2 regions of the Luteibacter pinisoli genome follow, and region 1 is predicted to be linked to the other one. Evidence: predicted binding sites of a transcription regulator. Region 1 holds the regulator's gene; the other holds the start of a gene.
What was found. Region 1 encodes sigma-54, which starts transcription at its own class of promoters, with help from an activator protein. Its sites were predicted from a motif close to TGGCACGNGCNTTGC; they were not measured.

Region 1 (10,126 bases):
CGGCGAATCATGGCCTACACGCATTACTCCGAGATCCCCGCCGACGTCCTCGAGCGCGCCGCACGCATCCGCGTCATCGTGTTCGACGTGGACGGCACGCTCACCGATGGCCGCCTGTGGTATGCCGAAGACGGCCGCGAGACCAAGGTCTTCCACGTGCATGACGGCCTGGGCCTGAAGCGGCTGCAGGAAAACGGCATCAAGGTGGCCATCATCACCGCGCGGATCAGCCACCCGGTGTCGCTGCGCGCCGAGGAACTGGGCATCCAGCACGTCTACCAGGGCCAGAAAGACAAGCGCGCCACGCTGAATGCGCTGCTCGACGCCCTGAACCTGGCGCCCGAACAGGCCGCCTTCGTCGGCGACGACCTGCCCGACCTGCCGGCCATGGGCATCAGCGGCCTGGCCGTGGCCGTGGCCAACGCCCACCCGTGGGTGGCCGAGCGTGCCCACTGGCGCACGCGCCTGGGTGGCGGCTACGGCGCGGCGCGCGAAGTGGCGGACATGATCCTCGCCGCCCAGGGCAAGGCCGAAGCCGAGCGGGACCGCTGGCTGTGAGCGCACTGAACCTGTTCAAGGACCGCAGCTCGGCAAGCATGGCGGGCATCCTGCTCGCCGCCCTCGGCGCCAGCGTCCTGCTCTATTACTGGGTGGCTCCCGAGAAGAAGGTGGACGACTTCATCGGGCCGCCGCGCTCGGGCTACGTGCTCACCACGTTCGACCTCGATTCGTACAACGAGGAAGGCAAGCCCGCGTTCAAGCTCATCGCGCCCCACCTGGAGCGCCGCGAGGGTGACGAATCGCTGTACATCAATGCGCCCAACTTCGTGCTGCCCTCCACCAAGGAAACCGACGTGCCCCCGTGGACGGGACACTCGCAGTACGGATGGGTGAACAAGGACGGCACCATGCTCAAGCTCCAGGGCCTGGTGCACATGGACCGCATCGCCTTCCAGACCAATCCGCCCGCCAGCATCGACACCTCCGAGGTCACCGCGTGGCCGAAAGAGAACCGCCTGGAGACCGCCGAGGCGGCGCGGATCGTTCAGGGAACCTCTACAATGGACGGCGTAGGCATGCGCGCCAACCTCGACACCAAGCACCTGGAGCTCCTCGATGCAGTCCACACCACGTACCAGCCACGCAAGCGCTAAGGCACTGATCGCGGCCTGCGGCGTGGCGCTGCTCGCCGCCGCGTCGCCTGCCATGGCCAAGCAGTCCGACCGCCAGCAGGTGGTCGACGTCAAGGCAAAATCCTTCGATGGCAGCCAGCAGCCGCAAGGCATCGCCATCTATACGACGGGCGTGGTCATCACGCAGGGCACGCTGAAGGTCACCGGCGTCAAGGCCACCATCTATTTCGACGACCAGAACCAGGTGACGCGCGCCGTCATCGTCGGCAGCCCGGCCACGATCGAGCAGCAGGACGACGACGGCAACTGGATGCACGGCCACGCGGCCAATGTCGATTATCACAACGATACCGGCATCGCGATCCTCACCGGCAACGCGCATATCGACCAGCCGACCAAGGGCACGGCCGATGGCGACAAGCTCACCTACAACACGAACGACAGCACGATGACCGGCGAGAGCAATGGCGCCTCCACCGTGCACATGACCTTCCAGCCGAAGACGCAGCCCGGGGCTGCGCCGGCCAAGCCTGCCGCACCGGCGACCCCCGCCGCTCCGGCACCCAACACGAAGAAGCCCTGACCCAATGCTTTCAGCCCAAGGCCTGCAGAAGCGGTTCCGCGCCCGCCAGGTGGTTCGCGATTTCGCTTTCTCCATCCGCGAAGGTGAGGTGGTTGGCCTGCTCGGCCCCAACGGCGCCGGCAAGACCACCTGCTTCTACATGGTGGTTGGCCTGATCCAGGCCGATGCGGGCCAGATCAAGCTCGACCAGCAGGACATCACCGGCCTGCCGATGCATGCGCGCGCCAAGCTCGGCATCGGCTACCTGCCGCAGGAAGCCTCGGTATTCCGCCGCCTCAGCGTCTCCGACAACATCCTCGCGGTGCTGGAACTGCGCGAGAACATGACGCAGAAGGAGCGCGAGGTCGAACTGGAAAGCCTGCTGGACGAACTGAAGATCTCGCACATCGCCGAGCAGAAGGGCATCAGCCTTTCCGGTGGTGAGCGTCGCCGCGTGGAAATCGCGCGCGCCCTCGCCGCCCGCCCGCGCTACATGCTGCTCGACGAGCCGTTCGCTGGCGTGGATCCCATCTCGGTGGGCGAGATCCAGCGCATCGTCCGCCACCTGAAGGAACGCGGCATCGGCGTGCTCATCACCGACCATAACGTCCGCGAAACGCTCGGCATCTGCGACCGCGCGTACATTCTCAACGACGGCGAAGTGCTCGCCCGCGGCACGCCGCAGCACATCCTGGCCGACGAGAAGGTCCGTGAGGTGTATCTGGGCCGTGAATTCCGCATCTGATCTGCCACTTAGGCACATGCGAAATCGGCCAGCTGGCCTAGCTGGCCGGGCGGCTGGTTTAGCGGGGCCGCGAAGGGTTACGATGCGTTCGTAACCCGATCCTGCGAAGGTAATGAAACCCGGACTTCAGTTTCGCCTGCATCAGCAGCTCACGCTGACGCCACAGCTCCAGCAGGCCATCCGCCTGCTCCAGCTGTCGCAGCTGGAGCTTGAGGCCGAGCTTCGCCAGATAGCGGAGAGCAACCCGCTGCTCGAGTTCGCCGAAGACGCTGAATCGGAAGCCGAGGCGACCGAGGAAACGGCCACCTTTGACGAAACGATGGATTTCCGGACCCGCGACGAAGTGCCGGCCAAGGCCGCCCGCGAGGACGAAGAGTCCACCGCCTCCCCCTCCGAGGAGCTCGCCCCCGACTGGGACGACGACCGCTTCCACGGCGAGGCGGGCGATTACGCCGGCGCCCCGTCACGTAACGGGGGCGGCGACGAAGACGGCTTCGAACCCCAGAATGCGGCGCCGGAAAGCCTCCAGCAGCATCTGGAGTGGCAGCTCAACCTGTCCCAGTTCACCCCGCGTGACCACGCCATCGCCACGGCGATCATCCACGCCCTGGACGAAGACGGTTACCTCCGCGACGGCATCGAGGCCGTCCTACCGGCGCTGCACGACCTCCATGCCGGGCTGGAAGAGATCGAGGCGGTGCGCCAGCGGGTCCAGCGCTTCGACCCGACCGGGATTGCCAGCCTGGACCTGCGCGACTGCCTGCTTTGCCAGCTGGGCCAGTTTGCCGAGACCACGCCGCACCGCGACCTGGCCATCCGCATCGTTTCCGAAGAAATCGAGCTGCTGGCCCGCAATGACACCGCCAAGATCGCCCGCCGCCTCAAGGCCGGCGAGGCCGACGTGGCCACGGCAGCCGCGCTCATCCGCAGCCTGGACCCCCGTCCCGGCGCCGCGCTGGACGCCACCCCGGTGGAATACGTGGCGCCCGACGTCTACGCCCGCCGTGAGAATGGCCGCTGGCGGGTGAGCCTGAACGCCGACGCCCAGCCCCGGCTGGGCCTCAACCAGCATTACTGCAACCTGATAGCCCGCGCCCGGGGCGACGACGCCACGTGGATGAAGGGCCAGCTGCAGGAGGCCCGCTGGCTCCTGAAGAGCCTTCAGTCGCGCGCCGAGACACTCACCAAGGTAGCCGAGGTGATCGTCCGCCGGCAGAGCGCCTTCCTCGACTACGGCCCCGAAGCCATGCACCCGCTGGTGCTGCGCGAGGTGGCCGAAGAGGTGGGTATGCATGAATCGACCATTTCCAGGGTTACCACGCGCAAGTACATGCACACGCCGCGCGGTACCTTCGAGCTGAAACATTTCTTTTCCAGCGGCGTGGCCACGGAAGACGGCGGCAGCGCGTCCGCAACGGCCATCCAGGCCATGCTACGCAAGCTGATCACGGCGGAAGACCCGCGTCGCCCGCTGTCCGACCAGGCTCTCGCGGAGGAGCTTCATCGACGCGGCATTCAGGTGGCCCGACGTACGGTGGCCAAGTACCGGGAAGCGATGCGCATCCCAAGTTCCAGTGAACGCGTGCGCGCCAACTAACCGCACGCGGAACCCTCGCGGAGGATCACGGTCCCACGGTTTCAAGGTTCAGGAGTGGCAACCGGCCATTCCCATCTCGCCGCCCCTCATCGGCGGCACCCTCAGTAAGAAGGAGGCGTCATGCAAATCCAGATCAGCGGCCAGCACATTGCCATTACCCCTGCCCTGCGCGAGCGCGTGGAACAGCAAATCGGCCGCTTCGAACGCCTTTTCGACAACATAACTGCGTTAGACGTCGTGCTTTCGGTGGATAAGGCCGAGCACAAGGCCAGCGGCACCCTCCATTGTTCAGGCACCCGGTTGCACGCCGACAGCAATATCCGCGTGCAGGACGACAGCAAGAACGACCGGATGTACGCCGCGGTGGATGACATGATCGCCAAACTGGCCGACCAGCTGCGCAAGCATAAGGAAAAGCTCAAGGATCACCATAATGCCGAGGTCCGTGAGGCCCGCGCGGCGATCTAAAGCGCCAAAGCGCCCCTGTGGCACAATATAAGCAAGCCGGCACACCCGTGTGCCGGCTTTTTTCTTGACAGGGACCCTCTCGTGGATCGGCTTACCGCCAGACAACTCTTCGACGGCGTTCATGAACGCATGGCCCTGCGCTGGGTAGCGGGCATGCGTGGCGAAGCCCGCGTCCTGGAACCGAACACCAAGCAGAGCCGCCGCCCGTCCCTGGTCGGCTACCTCAACGTGATCTACCCCAACAAGGTGCAGATCATCGGTACGGAGGAACTCAACTTCCTGGACGGCCTGGAATCGCGCCAGCGCTGGGAGGCCATCCACAAGATTGCCGCCTACCAGCCGGCCGCGCTCATCGTCACGAAGGACCAGGCGATCCCGCCGGACCTTCGCGAGGTGGCCGAGGAAACCGACACCCCCCTCTGGCAGAGCACCAAGCGCGGCCACGAGCTGCTCACCTACCTGCAGTACCACCTGGCGCGCACCCTGGCGCCGCGGGTGACCTTGCACGGCGTGTTCCTCGAGGTGTTCTCCATCGGCGTGCTGATCACCGGCGAGCCGGGCTCGGGCAAGAGCGAGCTGGCCCTGGAACTGATCAGCCGCGGGCACCGCCTGGTGGCCGACGACGCCACGGAATTCACCCTGATCGCGCCGGATGTCATCGACGGCGCCTGCCCGGAACTGCTGCAGGACCTGCTCGAAGTCCGCGGCCTGGGCGTCCTCAACATCCGTGAGATGTTCGGCCACACGGCCGTGAAGCCCTCGAAGTACCTTCGCCTGGTGATCCACCTCAAGCCGATGCGCGAGGGCGAGGAAACCGACGCCATGACCCGTCTCACCGGCGATGTCAGCCGGCGCAACGTGCTGGACGTCGACGTGCCCAAGATCACCATCCCCGTCGCCCCCGGCCGCAACCTGGCGGTGCTTGTGGAGGCGGCGGTGCGCAACCACGTACTGAAGAGCAAGGGCATCGACCCTGCCCAGACCTTCATCGACCGCCAGGCGCACCAGATGCGCCGGTTCTCCCCGTGGTGACCCAGGTGAACGACGAATCCCTCATGAGCCCCATTGTCGAAGCCGACGCCCTCCACCTGGTGGTACTCACCGGCATGTCCGGGGGCGGCAAGACGGTGGCCCTGCGCGCGCTGGAAGACCTCGAGTTCTACTGCGTCGACAACATGCCGTCGGAACTGATCCCGCAGCTGGTCGCCGCCGTGAGCCAGGGCGAGCACGGCCCGCGCCGGCGCATCGCCGTGGGCGTGGACGTGCGCAACCGCCGCTCGGACCTGGAGCGCATGCCGCACGTGCTGTCGGAGCTCTCCAGCGCCGGGGTCCACGTGCACCTGGTGTTCCTGGACAGCCGCGACGACGTCCTGATCAAGCGCTACTCGGAAACGCGCCGCCGCCACCCGCTGGCCATCGAGCGCCGTTCCCTCGCCGACTCCATCGCCGAGGAGCGCCGCCTGCTGCGCCCGCTGGTGGCCATCGCCGAGAAGGTGATCGACACCTCCGAGCTCAACGTGCACCAGCTGCGCCGCCTGTTCGCCACCGGCTACGCCGCGGCCAGTGACGGCACCACCCTGCTGTTCGAGTCGTTCGCCTACCGCCGCGGCCTGCCCTCGGACGCGGACTTCGTCTTCGACGCGCGCTGCCTGCCCAACCCCCATTGGGACCCGCGCCTGCGCCCGTTCTCCGGCCGCGACCAGGCCGTGCGCGAGTACCTGGACGCGCAGCCCATCGTGGGCGAGTACTATGCCGACGTGGCGCGCTGGCTGGACACCTGGCTTCCGCGCTTCGAAGGCGAGGACCGCAGCTACGTCACGGTCTCCATCGGTTGCACGGGCGGTCGCCACCGCTCGGTGTACCTGGTGGAGCGCCTGGCGCAGCATTTCCGCACGGAGCGCGGCAACGTCCTTACTTTCCACCGCGAGCTCGAATGAGCACCCTATGCACCCTCTCACACAGCAGGAGCCGGCCATGAGCGTTGGCGTGCTCCTCATGACGCACGAAGCCGTCGGCAAGGCGCTGGTGTCGGCTGCGCGCCACGTCATGCCGAAGCTGCCGCTGACGGTGGATGCCGTGGAAGTGCCGCCCGGTGCCGACCCGGACGTGATGCGCCAGCTCACCGCCAAGCACGCGCGCGACCTCGACACGGGCGCCGGCGTGCTGATCCTGGCCGACCTTTACGGTGCCACGCCGTGCAACATCGGCCTTTCGCTGGCTGAGCTTGGCGTGCACATTCGCTGCGTCTCGGGCCTCAACCTGCCGATGCTGCTGCGCGTTCTCAATTATTCGGAAAAATCGTTGTCCGAGCTGGCGGAAATCGCCGCCAGCGGGGGCCGCGGAGGGATCTTCATCGATCATGCTTGAACAGGAAATCACGGTATCCAACCGGCTTGGGCTGCACGCCCGCGCGTCCGCCAAGCTGGTGCAGCTGGTATCCACCTTCAAATCCACGGTGCACCTGCTAAGCAAGGGGCGCGAGGTCAACGCACAGAGCATCATGGGCGTCATGATGCTGGCGGCCGGCATGGGCACCACGCTCGTGATCCGCGCCGAGGGCGACGACCAGGAAGCGGCCCTGGCCGCGGTCATCGCACTGTTCAACAACAAGTTCGACGAAGGCCAATAAGCATGGGCGCCAGGGGGGCGAGACACGCATGAGGCACCAGCTGACCGGCACACCCGCATCCCGGGGCATGGCCCTCGGGCGGGCGCGCATGGTCCAGCCCAGCCTCTTCACCGTGGACATGCGCATGCTCGAGGACGCCGAAGTCGGCCCCGAGATCGCACGCCTGCACAAGGCCATCGACCATGCCCGCGCCGAGCTGCGCGAACTGCGCAGCAAGCTGCACGGCGCCCTTGCCCGCGAAGTTGGCGACTTCATCGATGCGCACAGCCTGCTGCTCGATGACGAAGAGCTGCTGCGTGGCCTCGACGAACTCGTCTCCGTCGGTCACTACACCGCCAGTGCCGCGCTGAAAATGCAGCGCGACCGCCTGGCGGCCGTGTTCGACGCCATGAACGACCCCTACCTGAAGAGCCGCGGCGAAGACATCGACCAGGTCATCGGCCGGGTCATGTCCGCCCTCTTCCAGAGCTCCAGCCGCGAAGAGCGCAAGCTCGCCGCCCGCGTCGGCGAAATCATTGTCAGCGACACCGTCGCCCCAGCCGACCTGGCGAGCATGGCCGGCCAGGGCATGCTCGGCGTGGTCACCACCGCCGGCAGCGTGTATTCGCACAGCGCCATCCTCGCCCGCAGCTTCAACCTGCCGATGCTGGTGGGCACGAAGGACGCCCTCGCAACGATCAACGACGGCGACCTCGTCCTGATCGACGCCGAGAACGGTGACGTCGTCGTCCACCCCACCGCGCAGGACCTCGCCCGCTACCGCCAGTGGCAGCGTCAGGCCGCCGCCGAAGGGCGCCGCCTCGCCGCCCTCGCCTCCGCCCCGACGCTGACCCGCGATGGCGCCCATGTGCGCCTGTTCGCCAACGCGGAGCTCGCCGGCGATGTCACGCTGGCGCGTGCGCGCGGCGCGGATGGCGTGGGCCTGTACCGATCCGAATTCCTGTTCCTGCGCCAGCGTGGCCTGCCCAGCGAAGACGAGCAGTTCGCGGCGTATCGCGATGTCGTCCTCGGCATGGGCGGCCTGCCGGTCACCATCCGCACGCTGGACCTTGGCGCCGACAAGGCCGACTCGGCCGGGCTGGCCATCCGCGGCGAAGAAAACCCGGCACTCGGCGTCCGCGGCATCCGCCTGTCGCTGCGCTACCCGGACATTTTCCTCGTGCAGCTCCGCGCCATCCTGCGCGCCGCCTGCTACGGCCCGGTGCGCGTGCTGGTGCCGATGATCACGCACCTCGGCGAACTGACCGAAGTACGCCGCCTGCTGAAGAAGGCGCGTGAGCAGCTCTCCCTCGAGGGGCATGAACTGCCCGAGCGGCTGGACGTCGGCGCGATGATCGAAGTACCCGCCGCCGCCATCGGCGTCGCCTCGATCCTGCAAAAGGCCGACTTCCTCGCCATCGGTACCAACGATCTCGCCCAGTACACCCTGGCCGCCGACCGTAACAACGATGCGCTGGAAGGTATTTACGACCCGCTACAGCCGGCCTTCCTGCGCCTCATCGCCCACGTCATCGCCGCCGCCCGCCGTGCCAAGAAGCCGGTGAGCCTCTGCGGCGAAATCGCCGGCGACATCCAGTTCACCGCGCTGCTGCTCGCCATGGGCCTGGAAGAATTCTCCATGCACCCCGGCCAGCTGCTCCAGGTCCGCGACCGCCTGACCACCCTCGACTGCGCCGCCCTGCGCCGCGCCGCGCCGCACCTGTTCCGTGCGCATACGCGCGACGAGGTCGAGCAGCGCTTGCTGGCGGTGGTGGCTAAGCAGGACGGTTGCGCGGGCGCGGCTTAGCGTTTCGTCCGGCTGCTGATCGCGCACAAGCGTACTCCTACAACAAGCAACACGCCCTTGTAGGAACGCGCTTGCGCGCGATCCCCGTCGAAGCCAAACCAAACACCATCACCCAGCTTTACAAACCACCTTGAGAGTGGCCGGCGCAGCGCGCACCCCGTCAAAATCCTTCGCGCCGACCGTCACCTCAATAGGCGGCCGCTCGAGATCTTCGCGCTTGCACAAATACTTCAGCTTGAACTTCTCAAGATCGCTCGGGCCAGACAGCGTCTTGTCGACGTTATGGCATCCCCGGTACGTGCACTTCTTATCCCGCGACCAGACCCTGATCGGGTAAACCGGGTTGCCCTTGAAGCTAAATGGCATTTGCACATCAATGCCCACTCGACCCACAACTTCCTCTCCCGGATTGATGACGAATTCCTCGCAGGGTCGTTTGTTACGGTACAGGCGGTAGCCTTTGGCGACGCCACGCATCGAGAGTGTCTGGAAGGCTCTGTCCTGTAGGAACTGGGCGTCCTGAGGATTGGTGTGGAAACCGACCTCGACGATGACGGACGGCATCGTTGCCGAGTTATTCTCCGCCTTCTTGGTGTGTTCGTGGGGCGAAGGCGCAACCTTGAATGAGTCAAACTTCGGGTTCGTCCGAAGAAGCTCTTCCGCGCTGCAAAGAATGCGCGAAGCGAGAACCCGATCCTCGGCCCTGTCTGTCACGTAGGCACGAAGTCCATTCACTTCAGGAGATTCCGCATTTGTGTGAATGTGTATAAGCGCGTCGGCCCCAACATGATTCGCATACAACGGCCGGCTTCGTATGTCTTCGTCGCGTTCCTCGAGCCCCTTCTTGTCTGCGGTCACGGGTTTGGTCGGCAACGATTGCCAGACGCCCTTAAGATCTGGAAATCGCCTTTCCAACTGGTACCGCACAGCAAGCCGCCACCAAGGCTGCTCGCTCGCGTCGTGAACGCCAGTAGGCGCTCCTGGGCGCAACTTATCGACACGTAAGCCATCCCGAAGCAGTGCGGACTCGAGATGACCCGAGAGGACGGTGGTCATATCGTCTTCCAAAACCCCGTTAACAGGCTCCCGTTGAGCGCGCCAGTCCTTGAATTTTCTATGGAAGTAGACGCCGTGCCCCGGTGCCACGACGACCAGCGGCCGGTCATCGGCGTTACGCTTCTTGCGCCCTGAAGTCGTGCGCGGCAT
Region 2 (10,126 bases), 850 kb from region 1:
CAACGTGTCGGTGCGCACCATCGCGGGCAACCTCGGTGTCAGCAGTAACGAAGGCACGATGGCGATCAGCGCGTACTCCATGGCGAGCGCGGTGATGCAGCCGCTCACCGGTTGGGTCGCCCGGCGCTTCGGTGAAGTGCGCACCTTCACCATCTCGGTGATGCTGTTCGTGGTGTTCTCGGCCCTGTGCGGCCTGGCGCAGAGCATGCCGATGCTCATCCTGTTCCGGCTTCTGCAGGGTGCGGTGTCGGGGCCGATGGTGCCGCTGTCGCAGACCTTGCTGCTCAATAACTATCCGCCGAAACGACGGCCGATCGCGCTGGCGCTATGGGCGATGACGGTGGTGGTGGCGCCGGTGTTTGGCCCCATCCTCGGCGGCTGGATCACCGACAACTACCACTGGTCGTGGATCTTCTTCATCAATATTCCCGTGGGTCTGTTCGCGGTGATCATCACGGTCACGCTGCTGCGCGGTCGCGAGTCGAAGGTCGCCAAGGTGCCGATCGACGCCGTGGGCCTGTTCCTGCTCGCGGTGGGCGTGGGCTGCCTGCAGTTCATGCTGGACAACGGCAACGACGATGACTGGTTCACCTCCCACGTCATCACCGTGCTGGCGATTGTCTCGCTGGTGTGCCTGACCTTCCTCGTCGCCTGGGAGCTCATGCACAAGAACCCGGTGGTGGAACTGCGCCTGCTCGGAAAACGAAACTTCCTCGTCGGCGTCCTCTGCCTGTCGCTGGGCATGTTCGCGTTCTTCGGCGGCACGGTGGTGATGCCCATGTGGGTGCAGGAGGTGATGGGTTACACCGCGACGTGGGCCGGATTCGTCGTCGCGCCCATCGGCATTCTCGCCATCTTCTTTTCACCGCTGGTCGGCGCGTTCCAGCACAAGTTCGACCTGCGCCTGCTGAACACCGTGGGCTTCGCCATCTTCGCGGGCGCGTCGTTCTGGATGTCCACGCTCAACACCACGGCGCCGTACCATGACCTGGCGTTGCCCCGCCTGATGATGGGCGCGGGTGTGGCATTGTTCTTCGTCCCGGTGAACCAGATCATCCTTTCCGGCATCCCGGATGAGCAGGTAGCGAGCGCCTCAGGCCTGTCGAACTTCTTCCGCACCCTGGCCGGCAGTATCGCGACGGCGGTGAGTACGACGATGTATTCGCACCGGACGACCTACCACCACGCCGTGCTGGCCGAGCACGTGGTCTCAGGCGACCGCGCCACCCAGGCCTACCTGGACCGCTTCCAGGCCTTCGGCGTGCAGGGCCCGACGGCGAACGCGGCCCTGAACCGCATCGTCGACCTGCAGGCGGCCACGCTCGCGGTCAACGATGTGTTCTGGCTGTTCGGCCTGATGTTCGGCATGGCGATGATCGCCATCTGGTTCGCGAAACCACCGTTCGCTTCCGGCGGTACGCCCGGGCATTAGCCACGGGCGGTTCCCTCAGCCGAAGGTGAGCGTTTCGGTCAGGTCGCCGGGGGCCGGGCCACCGGCTTTCACCATCGCGTCGTCGCGCATCTGCAGGCCGGGCAGTTTTTCCAGCTTGAAGCGGCGGGTGAGGAAGCGCGAGATCGAGCCGGTGTCGTACATGGTGTGCTCGACGTGGCCCTTCTTCGCGAACGGCGACACCACCAGCGCGGGGATGCGCGTGCCCGGGCCCCAGCGGTCGCCCTTCGGCGGTGCCACGTGGTCCCACCAGCCGCCGTTTTCGTCGAAGGTGATGACCACCAACATGTGCTTCCACTGCGGGCTCTGGCGCAGCTGGTGGATCACAGCGCCGATGTGGCGGTCGCCGGCTTCGACGTCCGAGTAACCGGCGTGCATGTTCAGGTCGCCCTGCGGCTTGTAGTACGCGACGGTGGGCAGCTTGCCGGCAACGACATCGGCGAGGAACTTGTTCGTCTTCGGCGATTCGCCCAGGCCGCCGTCGCGCAGGTGCTTCGCGCGTGCGTCGGTGCCGGGGGCCAGCGAGACGAAGTAATTCAGCGGCTGGTGGTGGGCCTGGAAGTTTGGCGTGGAGGGGAAAATCCCGTCATCGCTATCGCCCTTGCCGTCCAGCGCGGCCTGGAAGCCACCGCCGTACCAGGCCCAGTCCACGTTCTTCGCCGAAAGCACGTCGCCGATGTGCTTGTGCACCTGCGGTACCAGCGTATTCGCGCTCGTGGCATCGGCCAGCAGCGGGTTCTTGCTGTCCACGTTGAAACCCGGCGAGTACGGCGGGCCCATGGTGTTCACCGCGTAGAAGTCCGGGGTGAGCTGGTTGTGGTGGGCAAACTTCGGCTTGCCATCCATCGCGCTCTTCGGCGACTTCTCGTCCATCTTCAGGCGATAGTCGGTGGCGCTGCCACTCTCGGTGACGGCGATACCGAATTGCGCCGGGCTCTTGTCCGCGTTGGGATAGAACGGCGGCTGCGCGGCGACGAGGTACTGGTGGTTGAGGAACGACCCGCCAAACGCGCCCATGAAGAAGCGGTCGCACAGGGTGAACTGCTCGGCCAGGCGCCACAGGCGCAGGTGCACGGGGGTGTCGTCGTAGTGGCCCATGGTGAGTGCGCCATTGTCGCCCCACGCCACGAAGCCGTCGTTCTTGCCACCGTTGATCTGCAGCTGGTTGTTGTAGAACGCGTGGACGAGGTCGCGCGTCACCACGCCATGCGGCAGCGGCGTGCCGTCGCCGGTGTGCAGCGCCCACGGCGCGTTCGGCAGGCCGGTGATGTCCTTTTCGGCGATCTTGTAGGTGCGGTGGTCCACCGTCTGCTCGTGGGGCACGAGGCCACCCCAGATCGGCGGGAGCGTCTTCAGCGGCGTGCCGTCGCGGTCGCGCTGGGTGTATCGCTCGGCCGGCACATCCTTGAGCGGATCAAGCACGCCGGGGAAATTGCCGAACAGGTTGTTGAAGCTACGGTTTTCGGCGTAGATGACCACGACGTTCTGGATGTGCTTTTCCAGCAGGGCATCCAGCGCGGCACCGGTGGGCGTGGCGGCCGAGGCCTTCGTCGCGGCGCTCGCGGCGTCCGTGGCGCCACCCAGGGCGAGCATCGCGCCGGTCGTGGCCATGCCACCGAGGAGGCGACGGCGGCCTTCGTCGGGGGTGTCGTTATCGTGCTTTTTGGTCATCGCGGGAACCGTGCGGTGGAGCCGTCAGGGAGCCAGCTCCACGGTTTGAGAAAGTTCGGAGACGCCGTGCTCATCGAAGGCCTCCACGGCCACGACGTAGCGAACGCCCCTGTTCAAGCTCCTCAGGGTAAACGATGTGGGCTGGTCGGCAAAACGCTGGTAGGTCGAATGCAGGCGATCCGCCGCCAGGCCCCAGCGCACGTTGTAGCCCACGGCACCAGGCACCGGCTTCCATGAAACCACCGCCTCGCGTGTATCGCTGCCCCGTTTTGCCACCACATCGCGCGGTGCCTGCGGTGCCGGGCCGTCGGCGTTGCCGAACACGCGGATGTCCGAGATCGCAAGATGCTTCGCACCCACGTGCTTGTGCACGTAGCGGATGTAGCGCAGCTTCGCTGGCTGGTCGAGTTCGATGTACGCGTTGGGGCGGTCGCGATCGGACGCGGACAGGTCGGCGAGCACGTTCCAGTGCCTGCCGTCCGTCGAACCCTGCAGCACGAACTGCGTGACCAGGTCGGGGGCGTCGCCGTAGCGGTCCGACTGGTAGTCCGCATAGTTGACCTGCACCGCGCGGACGGTGGGCGTGCCACCGAGGTCAAGCGTCACCGTTTGCCCGGGCTCGTTCGTCGCGGCGACCCAGAACGTGCGCGGATCTTCGTCGGTGAGCAGGGATGCCGGATGGCCCACCAACGTCGACGATGCGGTCGCCTTCTTCCGATACGACAGGAGCATCCATCCGGTGAAGGTGCTCTCGCCGTCGCGAAGCTTATGGTCGGGCATGCGCTGTGGGAAATCACCGAAGCGCGTATCGATCCACATCTGGCCGTCGTCGTGCCAGCCCGCCGGGAACATGTCGATGCGACGCTCGAACTTCCAGTTGGCACCGAGCCACAACGTACCGGTATTCCAGGTATTGCCATACGCGTCGTCGAACGTGGAGCCGTGGCCCGCGCCGGTGACAAACCCACCGGGCTTGTAGCCAACCGGGTTGTACGGCGCGTATTCAAACGGGCCGAGCGGCGATGAGCCGATGTACACGCCAGTGCCGTACACGTTGTACTCGGTGCCGGGCGCGCCGTACTGGAAGTAGTAGCGGCCCGCGTGCTTGTTCATCCACGAGCCTTCGATGTACGCCGGCTGGTCGCCCATCGTGTGGTCGGGCCCGAAACGCTCCCAGCCGTGGTTCGCCGGATCCAGGTGGATAAAGGCCTCCGGCGTGGTGACGAACGCCAGCCGCTTGCCCTCGCCTTCGGTCGAGCCGAAGTTCATGTCGAGTTGCGCGCCGTAGAGCGGCAGCGTATCGGACGAGCCCCAGTACAGGTACACCTTGCCGTCGTCGTCCCGGAACAGGCCAGGGTCCCACGGGCCCGGCGGCAGCTTGCCCTTGAACGGCAGCTTTCCGGATTCGTCGTACTGCGTCGCGCCCGGGATGAAGGGCAGGCTGCGCGTCCAGAACGACCAGCGCCCATGCGCGGGGGCGGTGGACACCATCAACGGCCGCGGCCCGAACGCCGATTGCATGAGGAACAGCTTGCCGTCCGCTACCAGTGTCGCCGGTGCCACGTGGCCGTCGTACGGCCAGTGGTCAGGCTTCACGAAGTCCCAGTGGACCAGGTCCTTCGACATCCAGTAACCATCGGCGATGGTCTGGAACAGGTAGTACGCATCGCCATAGCGCACGATGGCCGGATCGGCACCCGTGCGGTACGAGATACCCTCGTTCATCTGCTCCCAGCTGTAGCGGTAGTCGATGTCGAGGGGGTTGGCGAACGTGTGTTGTGTGGCGGCGGAGGCCAGAGGCATCAGGGAAAAAAAGGCCGAAGCGATCAGCGAGACGAGGCGCGGCATCGGGAATCCCAGTTTCAGCGGAATATCGATGGTGCCAGCGTAATACGCGTTACGCTCCGAGCCCCGTGGCTGGCTACCACGGCTTGCGGAGCCAGTAATAACAATGCGGGCACCATTGCATCGTGAGCACGTCCTGGCGCCTTCCACCGTAGATCGGCGGCTGGCCGCAATGAGGGCAGCGCAGGTGTTGGCGCGCGCGGGCGTCGTAGATCGCGCCGATGCCAAGGCCGGCGACGAGGCCGGTCATGGCCAGGCGCTGTCGCGTCGCGATCCACCACGCCACCGAGGCCAGGGCGCAGGCGGTGGCGATGGCATAGACCCATCCACCCTTGCGTTTGTATTCCGCCAGCGCAACCTGCCAGGCGTCGATAACATCCTGGTCAAGGGTCGCGCGAACCGGTGGCGTGGTGTCGGTCACGTCTCGCTCCCGCGTAGCGTCACGCCGGCCTCGCGCGCCATGGCCACCAGGCGTGCATCATGGGCGCTGCGCGGCAGGTAATACGCCTTCCAGCGACTGGTGAAGATGTAGATCATGTGCGCGGACACGCAGACGCTACGCACGGCGTGCCATGCGATCGTGCTCTCCTCACTGTTCGTCGCGTGGGTGAGGCCGTTGGTGGTAAAGGTGAAGAACGTGGCGTCCTTCGCCTGCCGTTTGAACTGGTGATGCAGGCCCCACAGCTGGAGCGCGACCATCCCGGCCATGCCATAGGCGATGTAAGGCAAGGGTCTGTGCCAATCCACGTTCCACGCGCTCCCGGTGCGTTCGACGCGGGTGGTTATGAGGAAGATGATCGACGGGATGATCAGCACACCGGATGCGGACCAGCGGTAGATCCCGATGGCGCCGCGCAGGAGCTCGCCGAAGCTGAGCAACCGGGGGCGGATGACTAGCGGGGCGTCTTCCATGCGGGCCTGCGGATCCCTGGGGGCTTGGTGGCGTTGGTGGAAGGATAGTGAGGGGAAGGCGTCTGGGGGAGGGGGCGGGCAGCCCGGGCCCTTCCGACGGGTTCGGGCGTGGTGCAACGAAGCTCGGAATGCACCATCTTGGTGCAAGTTCGCAGGTGTCATCCGGCCGTTCTATGATGCCGGGGCTTGATCCAGGCCGGTCCGTCGCTGCGGAGCCACTGGCACAGCGATTGCTAAATGCCCTGCGCCCCACACCTATTTTCGAGGTTTGCCCATGTCCGCCGCTTCCAAAGTGCTGAACCTGATCCAGGACGAGGAAATCGAATTCGTCGACCTGCGCTTCGCCGACATGCTCGGCAAGCACCACCACGTCTCCTTCCCGGCTCACGCGATTGACGAGAGCACGTTTGAAGACGGCAAGATGTTCGACGGTTCGTCGATCCCGGGCTGGAAGGGCATCAACGAATCCGACATGGTGCTGATGCCGGACCCGGACACCGCGCACCTCGATCCGTTCAGCGCGCACAAGCAGCTGATCCTGCATTGCGACGTGCTCGAGCCGAGCACCATGCAGGCCTACGGCCGCGACCCGCGCTCGATCGCCAAGCGCGGCGAAGCCTTCCTGAAGTCCACCGGCATCGCCGATACCGCCTTCTTCGGCCCGGAACCCGAGTTCTTCATCTTTGACTCGATCCGCTGGCAGAACGACATGGGCCGCGTCTTCTACGAGATCAACTCCGAAGAAGCCGCCTGGTCGTCGCGTTACAAGTACGACGGCACCAACACCGGCCACCGTCCGGGCGTGAAGGGTGGTTACTTCCCGGTTGCCCCGGTGGACAGCCTGGGTGACCTGCGCGCCGACATGTGCAAGGTGCTGGAATCGCTGGGCCAGGTCGTCGAGGTGCATCACCACGAAGTGGCCAACGCCGGCCAGTGCGAGATCGGCGTGCGCTTCAACACCCTGGTGAAGAAGGCCGACGAACTGATGACGATGAAGTACGTCATCAAGAACGTCGCCCACCAGGCCGGCAAGACGGTCACCTTCATGCCGAAGCCGATCGTCGGCGACAACGGCTCGGGCATGCACGTCCACCAGTCGCTGTCGAAGAACGGCGAGAACCTGTTCGCGGGCGATCTCTACGGTGGCCTGTCGCAGACCGCCCTGTGGTACATCGGCGGCATCTTCAAGCACGCCAAGGCCATCAACGCCTTTGCCAACTCCACCACCAACAGCTACAAGCGCCTGGTGCCGGGTTACGAAGCGCCGGTGATGCTCGCCTACTCGGCGCGCAACCGCTCGGCCTCGTGCCGCATCCCGTACGTGGCCAGCCCGAAGGGCCGCCGCATCGAAATCCGCTTCCCGGACCCGATGCAGTCGGGCTACCTGACCTTCACCGTCCTGATGATGGCCGGCCTCGACGGTATCCTGAACAAGATCGACCCGGGTGCACCGGCCGACAAGGATCTCTACGACCTGCCGCCGGAAGAAGAGAAGAACATCCCGCAGGTGTGCGCCAGCCTGGACGAGGCGCTGAACGCCCTCGACAAGGACCGCGACTTCCTGAAGGCCGGCGGTGTCTTCACGGATGACTTCATCGACGGCTACATCGCGCTGAAGATGCAGGAAGTGACCCGCTACCGTGCGAGCACCCACCCGCTGGAATTCCAGATGTACTACGCGATCTGATCGCTTCCTCGGGGTGAGGAAAGGGAGGGGAGCTTCGGCTCCCCTTTTTTTTTGCGTAATTTTGCTCAAGCGCGAGCCCTCCCGGCCGATGCAGCATGGCCCAGATGACACTTTTGTGACGTACTGGACCTAATGAGCCACGCAGGAACATGCGATGGCTGCTAATTTGGCTGAAGCCGCCGCTACTGCGGTGGGTTGGAAGGGGTACCCGCTTGAAGAAGACCATCCTCGCCGTGCTGGCGCTGGCCGGAAGCACCTGCGCCGTGGCCGATGACGCCGCGCCGCGCAACACCTACGACTGGCGCAGCAACTGGCCCACGCACTACGTGTTCGCTGACGGCACGGACCTGGGCCTGGCCGTGAAGTACCAGTACGACCTCGACCGTTTTGACAACGACAAGGGCACGTACGAAGACTCACAGACCAACCGTCGCAAGGAGTTCGGCTTCTTCATCCGCAAGAAGGGCGTGTACGACGCCACCGCGAACTTCGATTTCCAGGCGAAGACCTGGCTGGACGTGTTCTTCCGCCTGCAGACCAAGGCCGTGCTCGGTGAGGACGCCGGCGCGCTGCGCGTGGGCTTCATGAAGACGCCGGTGGGCTTTGAAGGCAATACCAGCACGGGCAGTACCTCGTTCATGGAATCGTCGCTGCCGATGCAGGCGGTGTACGCGAACCGTCGCATCGGCATGGACTGGGCACTGACCCGCAAGGCGTACCTCGTCCAGCTGGGCTACTACAAGGGTGGCAACCTGCAGGGTGACCTCGACGGCCGCATGGTGGCCGCCCGTGCCGCGTGGACACCGATGAACACGCCGGGCGACGTCCTGCACCTGGGCGCTTCCGTGTCGCGTGAAAACCCGGAGGGCACCTGGGATGGTCGTGGCCATTACAATCCGCCCTCGGCACGCCTGCGCGCACTGCCCGAAGCCGGCCTGACCACGCAGCGCCTGATCGACTCCGGCACGCTGGCGCCGGCAAGCTACATCGACCGGCGCGGCGCCGAGCAGCTGTGGATCCACGGCCCCTGGTCCGTGCAGAGCGAATACCTCGATGCGAAGGTGAAGCTGGTCGACAAACCCGCCTACGACGCGCACGGCTGGTACACGTTCGGCAGCTGGGTGGTCACCGGTGAGTCGCGCGGCTACAGCGGCGGCAACGTCGCGGACGTTGCCCCCAAGGGCCCCTGGGGTGCCGTCGAAGTGCTGGTCCGCTACAGCACGCTGGACCTCGACGACGGCCCCAACAGGGGCGGCAATGAACATGACTGGACGCTGGGTGCCAACTGGTACCTGACGAAGTACCTGAAGCTGCAGGGCAACTACGTCCGCGCCTTCAGCGACCGCAAGGACCTGCGCATCGACCCGCATATCTTCGAAGTGCGCATGCAGATCATGATCTGACCCCGGTCAGCTATCCCGGAGCAGGGTCTCGAGCGTGGCGCGCAAACCGTCCACGCTAAGCGGATTCACCGGGCCGTCGGCGCGCGGTGTCGCGACAGGCACGTGTTCGCAGGAGACGAACCGTCGCTCGGGAAGTTCACCGTGGAGCAGGTAGCGGCCCGCGGCCTGCTCCACGCACGGCGTGCGCGTGGAGCCCAAAATGGCGTGGCCCGTCATATGGCTGGCGACAACGAGGTTGGCGTTCCCAAAGGTGTTGAAGACGTGTATCGCACTCGGCAGCGGGGTAGCGGTGTCGTGTTGCGCCTGGATCATCAGGAAGGGCGGCGCGGTGTGCATGGGCTCCAGTGACGGACGTCGCGTGCGCCGGTCGTCCCAGTGGGAACACACCAGTGCACCGAACATCTCATTCGATGCGCCGGCCGGGTAGCGCTGCACGCGGCTGCGGGCCATGGCCCACCAGTAGCCCGGCGAGCGCTCCCACGGCGTGTCGTTGCAACGTACCGCGAGCAACACGGAATAGCGTTCGGGGTCGGGCCCTTCCGGGGTGTCCTCGCGGGCATCACCCAGCGCGCTGGCGAGCTGGTGCGCGGCGGCCCTGACGTCGCGGTCGATCGTCGCGTCGGTGCTGAAGGTGTGATCGTTGACGCGTTTGTGCAGCTCACGCGACGTCGTGAAAGGCACCGCGGCGACCCAGTCTGACATCGTCAGCGCCGCGGTCAGTGCTTCCGGGTTGCCCATCCGGCCTACCCACGCGGTACGTGCGCGCGGCGGCATGTTGCGGACGCGCCGAAGCACGCCTTCCTCTTCGTCACCCATGCCGTACAGGCGCGGGCGGCTGAGCGCGGGGCGCACCGCAAGGCGGAGGAAGTCGCGGTGCCGCTCGGCAAGGGAGGCTTCGTCCGCGTCATCAAAGGAACCCGTGACGTCCATCGTCGAATCGAGCAGCATGCGGCCCACGTGGTCGGGGAACAGCGACGCATACCAGGATGCGACCCAGGTGCCGTACGAGAAGCCGATGAAGTTCAGGGCGGACTCGCCCAGTGAGAGGCGGGCGAGCTCCATGTCATAGACGTGCTGCTCGGTGTTGATATATGGCGTGAGCGGATTCGACGCGCAAGCGTAGGCAAGGGCCTTCGCGTTCTCCATGGTGGAACGCCA

Region 2: glnA (type I glutamate--ammonia ligase) is a predicted target of sigma-54. The motif match lies at 6,098-6,112, and genes of this name have one in related genera.

What each region holds. Positions count from the first base shown of each region.
Region 1 is NZ_CP041046.1:1,017,351-1,027,476, reverse strand. It holds gene FIV34_RS04630 (KdsC family phosphatase) at 10-558, shown strand; gene lptC (LPS export ABC transporter periplasmic protein LptC) at 555-1,154, shown strand; gene lptA (lipopolysaccharide transport periplasmic protein LptA) at 1,117-1,716, shown strand; gene lptB (LPS export ABC transporter ATP-binding protein) at 1,721-2,440, shown strand; gene FIV34_RS04610 (RNA polymerase factor sigma-54) at 2,553-4,037, shown strand; gene hpf (ribosome hibernation-promoting factor, HPF/YfiA family) at 4,158-4,505, shown strand; gene hprK (HPr(Ser) kinase/phosphatase) at 4,635-5,537, shown strand; gene rapZ (RNase adapter RapZ) at 5,561-6,442, shown strand; gene FIV34_RS04590 (PTS sugar transporter subunit IIA) at 6,480-6,872, shown strand; gene FIV34_RS04585 (HPr family phosphocarrier protein) at 6,865-7,134, shown strand; gene ptsP (phosphoenolpyruvate--protein phosphotransferase) at 7,163-8,920, shown strand; gene FIV34_RS04575 (N-acetylmuramoyl-L-alanine amidase family protein) at 9,029-10,126, opposite strand, start outside.
Region 2 is NZ_CP041046.1:164,711-174,836, forward strand. It holds gene FIV34_RS00785 (DHA2 family efflux MFS transporter permease subunit) at 1-1,432, shown strand, start outside; gene acpA (acid phosphatase) at 1,448-3,121, opposite strand; gene FIV34_RS00795 (family 43 glycosylhydrolase) at 3,146-4,969, opposite strand; gene FIV34_RS00800 (hypothetical protein) at 5,043-5,387, opposite strand; gene FIV34_RS00805 (YcxB family protein) at 5,384-5,878, opposite strand; gene glnA (type I glutamate--ammonia ligase) at 6,153-7,565, shown strand; gene FIV34_RS00815 (OprO/OprP family phosphate-selective porin) at 7,778-8,968, shown strand; gene FIV34_RS00820 (alpha/beta fold hydrolase) at 8,975-10,126, opposite strand, start outside.